Regions from separate parts of the Janthinobacterium glycogeni genome, predicted to be linked through region 2. Evidence: predicted binding sites of a transcription regulator. Region 2 holds the regulator's gene; the other holds the start of a gene.
The links. Region 2 encodes sigma-54, which starts transcription at its own class of promoters, with help from an activator protein. Its sites were predicted from a motif close to TGGCANGNAANCTGCTTT; they were not measured.

Region 1 (5,078 bases), on a different contig from region 2:
GCGCGCATCGGCCAGCGCACGGGCATCGCCCCCGTCGCCCTGCGCGCCTGGCTGGCCGGGCAAGGCATCGCCGAAGCGGACGCGGGCGGCGCCGTCGATGCACCGCTGTCGCGCGCCGTGGGCCGTCTGGCCGCGCCCATGGCCCGCTATTTCGTCATCCACGACACCAGCTACCCGAATTTCTTGTTAGAAACTATTCCCGACCACATCAACGAAGCCAGCTGGGATTTCAACGATTTCACTATACGTAACCCCACGCTGGGCGGCGGCCCGAAAGGCCATGTCTACGTGAACCGCCTCGGCGATTCATTGGCCGTGCGCGACTTCGCCACGGCCGGCTACGCCAGCAAGCTGGAAAAGGACAAGCCTTCGCTGACGGGCCTGTTCCTGCACGTGGAACTGGTACAGCCGCGCCGCTCGGTGCCCGGCGGCGGCAAGGGCAACGACGGGCTGGCGCCCGATCCCGGCTTTACGCCCGCGCAATACGAGCGCCTGGCCCTGCTGTACATCGCCGCCAGCGTGCGCAAGGGCACGTGGCTGATCCCCGCCTTCCACGCCGTGCTCGATACGGGGTATGCGAACGGCCATGACGATCCGCAGAACTTTTCGCTGGAGCAATGGGATGCGGCCCTCAGCCATTTGAGCGCCGTCATTGCGGGCGCCCACGCGCCACATTGAACACCACCTGCGCGCCGATTTGGAGGATACTTTAGCTCCCGCTTTGCATCGTGCGGATGCCGGGATGTCGATGGGGAGCCGCGATGACCTATGCCTCTGACCAGAAAATGCATGCGCTGGACATGCCCGCCCGCACGCGGCGCATCTTCAGCATGCGCGATGCCGTGCTGACGCAGTGGGAACACGAGGTGCGCGCCAAGGTCCGCGGCGCCGATGCCTTGCTGACGCCCATCCTCATCAACACCTTGCCCGCCTTCTTCGACAACCTGGCCGAAGCGCTCACGCCAGGCTACCCGCGCGACGATGCCACCAGCAACACCAACGCCCCCGCCGTGCATGGCAACGAACGGGCGCGCATGACCAGCTATGGCCCGGAACAGGTGATCCAGGAATACCAGATTTTCCGCGACTGCTTCGCCGCCGCCGCGCTGGAGGCGGGCGTGCCGCTGCGGCGCCGCGACTGGAAGGTGATCAATGCGTCGATCGATACGGGCATCCGCGAAGCCATCCTGGAATTTACCGCCATGCACGCAAGCTTTCAGCGCCGCATCGCCGCCGGCCTGTCGCACGACATGCGCAATCCCCTGTCCGTCATGCTCAACAGTGCGCAGCTGCTGCAGCGGCGCGCGCAACAGCCGGACGTGGCGGCGCTGGCGCTGAAAATTCTCGAGCACGGCAAGCGCCTCGACAACATGATCCAGGAATTGCTCGATACGCTCAGCTACCACCGGGGACAAAAACTGCCCCTCGTCCTGCGGCGCTTCGACATACTGCCGCTGGCGCGGCAGGTGGCCGACAGCGTCAATATCGGCCATCCGGGCAAATGCGTGGTCAGCGGCGCCTCCGTGACGGGCTGGTGGTGCGAAAATTCGCTGCGCCGGGCGCTGGAAAACCTCGTGGTCAACGCCGTCAAGTATGGCGATGCAGGTCCCATCCATATTCATATCAGCAGTTTGCGCGAACGCATGGTCTTGAGCGTGCACAACACGGGCAGCAATATCGCGCAAGACCAGACGCAGCGCATCTTCGAATACCTGCGCCGCGAGCACGAAGGCAGTGCGCCCGGCTGGGGCATCGGCCTGCCCTTCGTGCAAAACGTGGCGGAAAGCCACGGCGGCAGCGCGCTGGTCGACAGCGCACCCGAAACGGGCACCACGTTTACCATCGACCTGCCCATCGATTGCCGGCCCTTCGTCACGCCGGGCGCCTGAGCGCAGCTGCGCCCCATCTGCCTGCAAAATCGATGTCGTAGCGCACCAAAGCGGTGCGGATGGCGGTTTTACGCCACAAAAGTGGTCATTTTTTACATACTTTCGGGTGTGCGCCATTGGCACGCTTCCTGCTGAGCTATAGTCAGACACGGCTCAAGGGAAATCACAACATGGCAAATTTTTTCAATGAAATGACTGCAGATGACGTGGGTACGGACAGCAAGGTACGTGAACACTATCGTGAATTCAACAACTGGCTGGAACAGCAATCGCCCGAGACCATCGCCCGCAAGCGGGCCGAAGCCGACCTGACGTTCCGCCGCGTCGGCATCACGTTCGCCGTCTACGGCGACGATGCCGGCACGGAACGCCTGATCCCGTTCGACACCATCCCCCGCATCATCCCCGCCGCCGAATGGGCGCAGATGCAGACGGGTCTGGTGCAGCGCGTGCAAGCCTTGAACATGTTTATCCATGACATTTACCATGAGCAAAACATCATCAAGGCGGGCATCATTCCTGCCGAGCAAATCTACAAGAATGCCCAGTACCGCCCGGAAATGCAGGGCATTGCCGTCGCTTCCGACATTTATGCGCATATCGCCGGCGTCGACATCGTGCGCGCGGGCCAGGGCGAATTCTATGTGCTGGAAGACAACTTGCGGGTGCCGTCCGGCGTGTCCTACATGCTGGAAGACCGCAAAATGATGATGCGCCTGTTCCCGGAACTGTTCGCCCGCAACCGCATCGCCCCCGTCGACCATTATCCGGACATGCTGCTCGACAACCTGCGCTCCGTCGCGCCCATGGGCGTCGACGACCCGACGGTCGTCGTCATGACGCCCGGCATGTACAACTCCGCCTACTTCGAACATGCGTTCCTGGCCCAGCAAATGGGCGTGGAACTGGTCGAAGGCAAGGATTTGTTTGTCAACGACAATTCCGTCTACATGCGCACCACGCGCGGCCCCAAGCGCGTGGACGTGATCTACCGCAGGGTCGACGACGATTTCCTCGACCCGCTGGCCTTCCGCTCGGACTCGTCCCTGGGCGTGCCGGGCCTGCTGTCCGTGTATCGCGCCGGAAGGGTGACGCTGGCGAACGCCATCGGCACGGGCGTGGCCGACGACAAGTCGATCTATCCTTTCGTGCCCGACATGATCAAGTTTTATTTGTCGCAGGAACCGATCCTCAACAACGTGCCCACCTACCAGTGCCGCAAGAGCGCCGACCTGTCCTACGTGCTGGCGAATCTGGCAAAACTGGTGGTCAAGGAAGTGCATGGCGCGGGCGGCTACGGCATGCTGGTGGGCCCGGCCTCGAGCGCCGCGCAAATCGAGGATTTCCGCCAGCGCCTGCTGGCCAATCCGGGCGGCTACATCGCCCAGCCGACGCTCGCCCTGTCCGCCTGCCCCACGTACGTCGAGGCCGGCATCGCGCCGCGCCACATCGATCTGCGTCCGTTCGTGCTGTCCGGCAAGACGATTTCCATGGTGCCGGGCGGCCTGACCCGCGTGGCGCTCGGCGAAGGCTCGCTGGTGGTCAATTCCTCGCAAGGGGGCGGCACCAAGGATACCTGGGTATTGGAAGACACATCCGTTTTTGCAGGAGAAAAAACATGCTGAGCCGCACCGCCGATCATTTATTCTGGATGGCCCGCTACACGGAGCGGGCGGAAAACACGGCCCGCATGCTCGACGTCAACATGCAAACGTCGATGCTGCCCCAGTCCGAGCAGGACGCGGAACAGGGCTGGCGCGCCACCCTGGGCATTTCCGAGCTGCAAAGCGCGTACGACCACAAATATGGCCGCTTCCATACGCGCGACGTGCTCGACTTCATGGTGCGCGACCCGAACAACCCCTCGTCCATCCTCGCCTGCCTGACGGGCGCCCGTGAAAACGCCCGCGCCGTGCGGGGCACCCTGACGACGGAAGTGTGGGAAATCCAGAACGCCACCTGGCTCGACATGCAGAAGCGCCTGAAAAGCAATCTGCTGGAAACGGACCCCAGCGCCTTCTTCGAATGGGTCAAATACCGCTCGCACCTGTCGCGCGGCGTGACCCTGGGCACCATGCTCAAGGACGAGGCCATCCATTTCATCCGCCTAGGCACCTTCCTGGAGCGGGCCGACAACACGGCGCGCATCCTCGACGTGAAGTTCCACGGCGCGCGCGACACGTCGAAAGACATCAGCCAGCGCGATTTTTACTACTGGGCGGCTTTGCTGCGCTCCGTTTCCGGCTTCGAAATCTACCGCAAGGTCTACCGCGACGTGATCACCCCGGAACGGGTGGCGCAATTGCTGATGTTGCGCGGCGACATGCCCAGGTCATTACTTGCCTGCATGGATGACGTGGTGGAAAATTTAAGACACATCCGCAACGACGTGTCGGCCGATACGGAGCGTTTCGCCGGCAAACTGCACGCCGAGCTGAAATTCGGCCATATCGACGACATCATGAAGGCTGGCTTGCACCATACATTGACGCAGTTTCTGGAAAACATCTATGACCTGGGCAACCGGGTCAGCCGCGACTTCCTCGTTCCCCTGGCGGCCTGATGCAGCTCACCATCCGCCACGAAACCCATTACGCCTACAGTGCGCCGCTGGCCTACACCATCCAGCAGCTGCACCTGACGCCGCGTATCGAGCCGCAGCAGCGGGCCCTGTCCTGGCACATCGCGACGCCGGGACAGTGCCACGCCTATACGGATGCCTACGGCAATTTGTCGCACATGCTGACCATCAATGGCAGCCATCAGTCCTTGAGCCTGGTGGCGCACGGCGTGGTGGAAACCATCTACCCGCACAAGGGACGGCTGAATCTGGTCGATACCCTGTCGCCGCTGTTGTTTACCATGCCGACGCCGCTGACGGAAGCGAACCCGGCCATTGTGGAACTGACGGCCGCCAGCCTGCCGGACCGGCGCGTCACGGCGGGCACGGGCCATCTGCTGCGCCTGGCCGAGCACATCGTCGGCAAGGTGGCGTATGAAAGCGGCGCCACCATGGTCACCACCACGGCCGGCGACGCGCTGGCCCTGGGGCGCGGCGTGTGCCAGGACCACGCCCATCTGTTCCTGGCCTGCTGCCACGCCTGGGGCATCCCGGCCCGTTACGTGTCCGGCTATATCGATCCGGGCACGACGGGCCACGCGGCCAGCCATGCCTGGGTCGACGCCTGG
Region 2 (5,078 bases):
TGACAGCCACCACGCATTCGCTGGTAGCGCGCTTCTCGGAAACACGGCGCAGCCATCCGCTGTCCCACGAATTGCGCCCGAACCAGAATCCGGCCAGCCGTCGCACCCTGATCGAGTGCATCTCGGAAGAACGCGAACGTCTGTCGGCCATCGAGCAGCTGGGCCATGTGATCGATACCTCGGAACTGAGCGCCAACAAACTGCGCGCGTGGATCAAGGATATCGTCGCCTCCGAACGCGCGCCGCTGACCCTGTTCTTCGAATCGTTCGCCTTCAAGCTGGGCGTGCCGCTCGATGCCGATTTCGTCTTCGACGTGCGGGCCTTGCCCAATCCCTATTACGACCTGGCCCTGCGCCCGCTCGATGGCCGCGACGCGCCCGTGATCGCCTTCCTCGACGCGCAGCCGAGCGCGCTGGAGCTGCTGGCCGACATCCGCGCCTTCATCGAGAAATGGCTGCCGTCGTTCAAGTCCGACAACCGCAGCTACCTGACGGTGGCCCTCGGCTGCACGGGCGGCCAGCACCGCTCCGTGTACATGGCGGAGCGGCTGGCGCAGTATTTCGGCCCCAAGGAAAGAGTCGTACTGCGCCATCGCGAGCGCTCCTAGTTAATCGAGGTGGCGCAGCGGATGCGCCTGCGCAGGCCAGACGGGCACAAAGAAGCGCGCCACCATGGCCGCGTCGACTTCGTCCAGGCTGGCGGGATTCCAGCGCGGCGCATTGTCCTTGTCGACCACCAGCGCGCGCACGCCCTCGAGCACTTCGCCATGCTCGAAATTGCGGCGCACCACCGTGCGCTCCATGCGCAGGCAATCGGCCACGCCCAGGTGGGCGCCCCGCTGCAGCAATTCCAAAGTCACCGACATCATCAAGGGAGAGCGCAGGCGCATGGCCGCCAGCGCCCTGGCGGCGAATGCGCCATCGTCCTGCGCCAGCGAGGCCATGATGGCCGCCACCGAACCCGCGCTGAAATGGCGGTCCAGCGCCGCGCGCGCCGTGGCCAGGGCAGAAGCGCCCGCCTCGGCCTGAAACGGGGCCGCCAGCGCCTTGATGGCGACCGGCAAGGCCTCGCCCGGCGTCGACTCGAACAGGGCCAGCAGCGCCCCCATCTGCGCCTCGGGCAGGTAGACATCGGCCAGGCCCGTGTACAGGGCGTCGGCCGCGTTGATCGTCAAGCCCGTCAAGCCCAGGTAAAGGCCCAGCTGGCCTGCCAGGCGGGATAAAAAATAACTGCCGCCCACGTCGGGGAACAGGCCGATATTGACTTCCGGCATGGCCATGCGCGTGCGGCCCGTGACGATGCGCAGGCGGTTGCCGGGCCCCGCTTGCGCCACGCCCATGCCGCCGCCCATCACCACGCCATCCATCACAGCGATATACGGTTTCGGATAAAAATGGATCAAATGATTTAAAGCGTATTCTTCCGTAAAGAAATCTTCCAGCAGCGCGCTGCCCCCTTGCGGCGTGGCCAGGCCCGCATCGTAAAAGAAACGGATGTCGCCGCCGGCGCACAGGCCTTTCTCGCTGCTGGAGCGAATGATGACGGCGTCCACCTGCGGATCATCGCGCCAGGCCAGCAAGGCCGCGCTCAGGGCGCGCACCATCTCCAGCGACAGGGAATTCAAGGCTTTTGGACGGTCGAGCACGATGTGGCCCGTGCGGTGGCGGATGGAAATCTGGACGAGGTCGCTCATGGCAGGCAGGAAAGAAGTGAAAGTGCAAACATTCTAGCGCCTGCGCGGGGCACATTGCGTTTCGCTGGACGCAAAAAAGGGCGCAATGTGCGCCCTTAGTTGATCACAACTGCTGGAAGCGGGTGGCCTTAGACGGCGACGACGGCGTCTTCCTCGGAGTTGTCTGGCAGATGCTTGATCGCCTCTTTACCGTGCCCTTGCACTTTGGTTTTGTATTTCATCACTTGCCTATCGAGCTTGTCGATCAGGGTATCGATCGCGGCGTACAGGTCGTGCGCCAGGCTTTCCACATAGACGGTCTTGCCGCTCAAACGCAGGTTGACTTCGGCCTTTTGACGTTTTTCTTTCTCTTTGAGGTTATCCACGGTCAGAATCACGGCGATATCGATGACTTGATCGAAATGACGTTTCACGCGCTCCAGCTTCGTTTGTACGTATTCACGGATGGCTGGTGTCACTTCGAGATGATGTCCGCTGATGGTGAGATTCATACACACTCCTAAAGATGATCGGGTTCGTGCGGTCCATCGACTCCGGCCCGCAGAGGAACCGAAAAAAACTTACAAACACTTACGCAGGCTCACTGGCGGAATTTTTAACGCTTCCCGGTATTTGGCAACAGTACGTCGCGCAATCACCATGCCTTGTTCCCCCAGCATGTCCGCAATCTTACTGTCGGATAAAGGATTTTTAGGGTCTTCTGCTCCTGTCAGTTGCACGATCAATGCCCGTATCGCCGTCGATGACGCTTCGCCCCCCGCTTCGGTGGCGACGTGGCTACCAAAGAAATATTTCAACTCGAACATGCCGTGCGGGGTCAGCATGTACTTTTGAGTTGTTACCCGCGAGATAGTACTCTCGTGTAAACCCAGTGTATCAGCTATTTCACGGAGCACAAGGGGGCGCATGGCAACGGCCCCATGCGAGAAAAAGTTCTTTTGTCTTTCTACTATCGCCTGCGCCACACGCAGGATCGTGTCGAAGCGCTGGCGCATATTCTTGATCAGCCACTTGGCTTCCTGCAACTGTGCGCCCATGGCGCCTTCGCCCTTGCCCTGCTTGAGCAGGTTGGCGTACATGGCGTTCACGCGCAGGCGCGGCATGACGTCGTTGTTCAGGGTCACTTGCCAGCCATTGCGCGCGCGCTTGACGACGACGTCGGGCACCACGTAATCGGACACGTCCGAGGCGAACACGGCGCCCGGATGCGGATTGCACTGGCGAATCACCGTCTGCGCTTCGCGCAAGTCTTCATCGTCGCAGTCGAGGGCTTTTTTCAGCTTGTTGAAATCGCGCTGGGCAAACCAGGCCAGGTGCTTTTCCACGATGACGAGGGCCATGCGCCGCGTCACCATGGCGATGTGCGGCAAGCGCTTGATTTGCAGGGCCAGGCATTCGGATGCATTGCGCGCGCCCACGCCGGGCGGATCGAAACTTTGCAGCAGCGACAAGGCCGTGCGCATCTCGTCGGCATCGATTTCCAGCTCTTCCGGCAGGCGCGCCAGAATGTCGTCGAGCGACTCTTCCAGATAGCCATTATCATCGAGCGCGTCGATGATCAGCTCGACCAGCGCGCGGTCGCGCAATTCAAGCACCGTCACGCGCATCTGCTCCATCAGGTGTTCGCGCAGGGTGCAGTGATGGGCCTCCAGTTGCGGGCGGGAATCTTCGTCGTCGGGCGCCTTGCCCCGGCTCGCTTCGCTCCAGTCGCTGTCGCCGCCATCGGCGGCGGCCGGGCCCTCGCCCGCCTCGCCGTCAAAGGTTTCCACTTCGGCCGGCGCCGCGGGCGCCTCCTGGCCAGGCGGCTGGGGCGGCGCTTCGGCCGGCGCCGCCGTGGAGCTCAAAGCCCCGTCGGACAGCAGGCGCAGCGAACGGTCGAGCGGATCGTCTAGGCGCTCGAGCAAGGGATTGTCCGTCAGCAGTTGCTCGAGTTCCTGGTGCAATTCCAGCGTAGACAATTGCAACAGGCGTATCGATTGCTGCAACTGCGGCGTCAGTGCCAGGTGCTGCGAAGTGCGCAGCTGCAATGATTGTTTCATTGGCTTACATGCGGAAGTGTTCGCCCAGATAGACCCGGCGTACCGACTCGTTCGCGATGATGTCGTCGGGGCGTCCCGACGCCAGTACCGAGCCCTGGTTGATGATGTAGGCACGATCGCAAATACCCAGCGTCTCGCGCACATTATGATCGGTGATCAGCACGCCGATATTGCGCTCCTTCAAGAAGCGCACGATGCGCTGGATCTCGATCACGGCGATCGGATCGACGCCGGCAAACGGTTCGTCGAGCAGCACGAAACGGGGATCGGTGGCCAGGGCACGGGCGATTTCCACGCGGCGGCGCTCGCCGCCCGACAGGGACAGCGCCTGATTCTCGCGCAACTTTTCAATCTGCAAGTCGGCCAGCAGTTTATCCAGGCGTTCCTCGATCTCGGCCTTCTTCAAAGGACGGCCTTCGACGGTCTGGATTTCCAGTACGGCGCGGATATTGTCTTCCACCGTCAGCTTGCGGAACACGGACGCCTCCTGCGGCAGATACGACAGGCCCATCTGCGCGCGGCGGTGGATCGGCAGGCTGGAAATGTCCACGCCGCTGATGTCGATGCTGCCGCCGTCCGACGGCACCAGCCCGACGATCATGTAGAACGAGGTGGTCTTGCCGGCGCCGTTCGGGCCCAGCAGCCCCACCACTTCGCCGCATTCGACTTGCAGCGAGACATCATGCACGACTTGCCGCTTGCCATAGGTTTTTTGCAGTCCGCGAACGATCAGGGTGCTGCCGCAACGGGTATTGTCCATTATTTCGTTCCTGGCGCAGGCGTGGCCGGGGCTTTCTCCGCCGCGGGCGCCTTGGTCTTCGGCTGGATCACCATGCGCACGCTGCCGCCATCGGAGGTGCTGGTGCCGCTGTCGGAATTTTCCATCTTGAATACTTCCTTGCGGCTGTCATACGAGATGAAGGCGCCATTGGCCACGTCGGTCACTTTCGTGCCTTCCAGGCGCGTCAGCTTGGCTTTGGAAAACAGTTTCACCACTTCCGTCTTGTTGTCGTATTCAACACGCTCCGCTTCGCCTTCGACCCACAGGTCGCCGGCGCCATCGCGCTTCTGGCGGAAGGTGGCCAGCTTGCCGGGATCGGCCCAGAAGGTGATGAACTGGTAGCCTTGCGGGTCTTCCGTGATCAGGGCCCGGCCCGCCTTCATGGTCAGCGTGCCCTTGACCAGCACGACGTCGCCCGTCAGGGTACGAATCTGCTTGACGTCATCGACGTGACCGCTACGCGCCGTGATGACGGCTTCCTTCTCGGAATCGGCCTTCTCGGCATGCGCCACGCCCATGAGGGCCAGAGAAAATACGCTCAACAGCAAGATGTTCTTCATAGTA

Region 1: the regulator sigma-54 is predicted to act here: its motif matches at 2,007-2,024, upstream of ACQ4W4_RS10340 (circularly permuted type 2 ATP-grasp protein).

Annotation. Positions count from the first base shown of each region.
Region 1 covers NZ_JBNYXP010000003.1:404,079-409,156, forward strand. Annotated here, with positions in the region: gene ACQ4W4_RS10330 (hypothetical protein) at 1-678, shown strand, start outside; gene ACQ4W4_RS10335 (sensor histidine kinase) at 762-1,889, shown strand; gene ACQ4W4_RS10340 (circularly permuted type 2 ATP-grasp protein) at 2,060-3,514, shown strand; gene ACQ4W4_RS10345 (alpha-E domain-containing protein) at 3,508-4,452, shown strand; gene ACQ4W4_RS10350 (transglutaminase family protein) at 4,452-5,078, shown strand, end outside.
Region 2 covers NZ_JBNYXP010000008.1:137,304-142,381, reverse strand. Annotated here, with positions in the region: gene rapZ (RNase adapter RapZ) at 1-608, shown strand, start outside; gene ACQ4W4_RS19485 (3-hydroxyisobutyryl-CoA hydrolase) at 609-1,694, opposite strand; gene hpf (ribosome hibernation-promoting factor, HPF/YfiA family) at 1,823-2,185, opposite strand; gene ACQ4W4_RS19475 (RNA polymerase factor sigma-54) at 2,255-3,733, opposite strand; gene lptB (LPS export ABC transporter ATP-binding protein) at 3,738-4,493, opposite strand; gene lptA (lipopolysaccharide transport periplasmic protein LptA) at 4,493-5,074, opposite strand.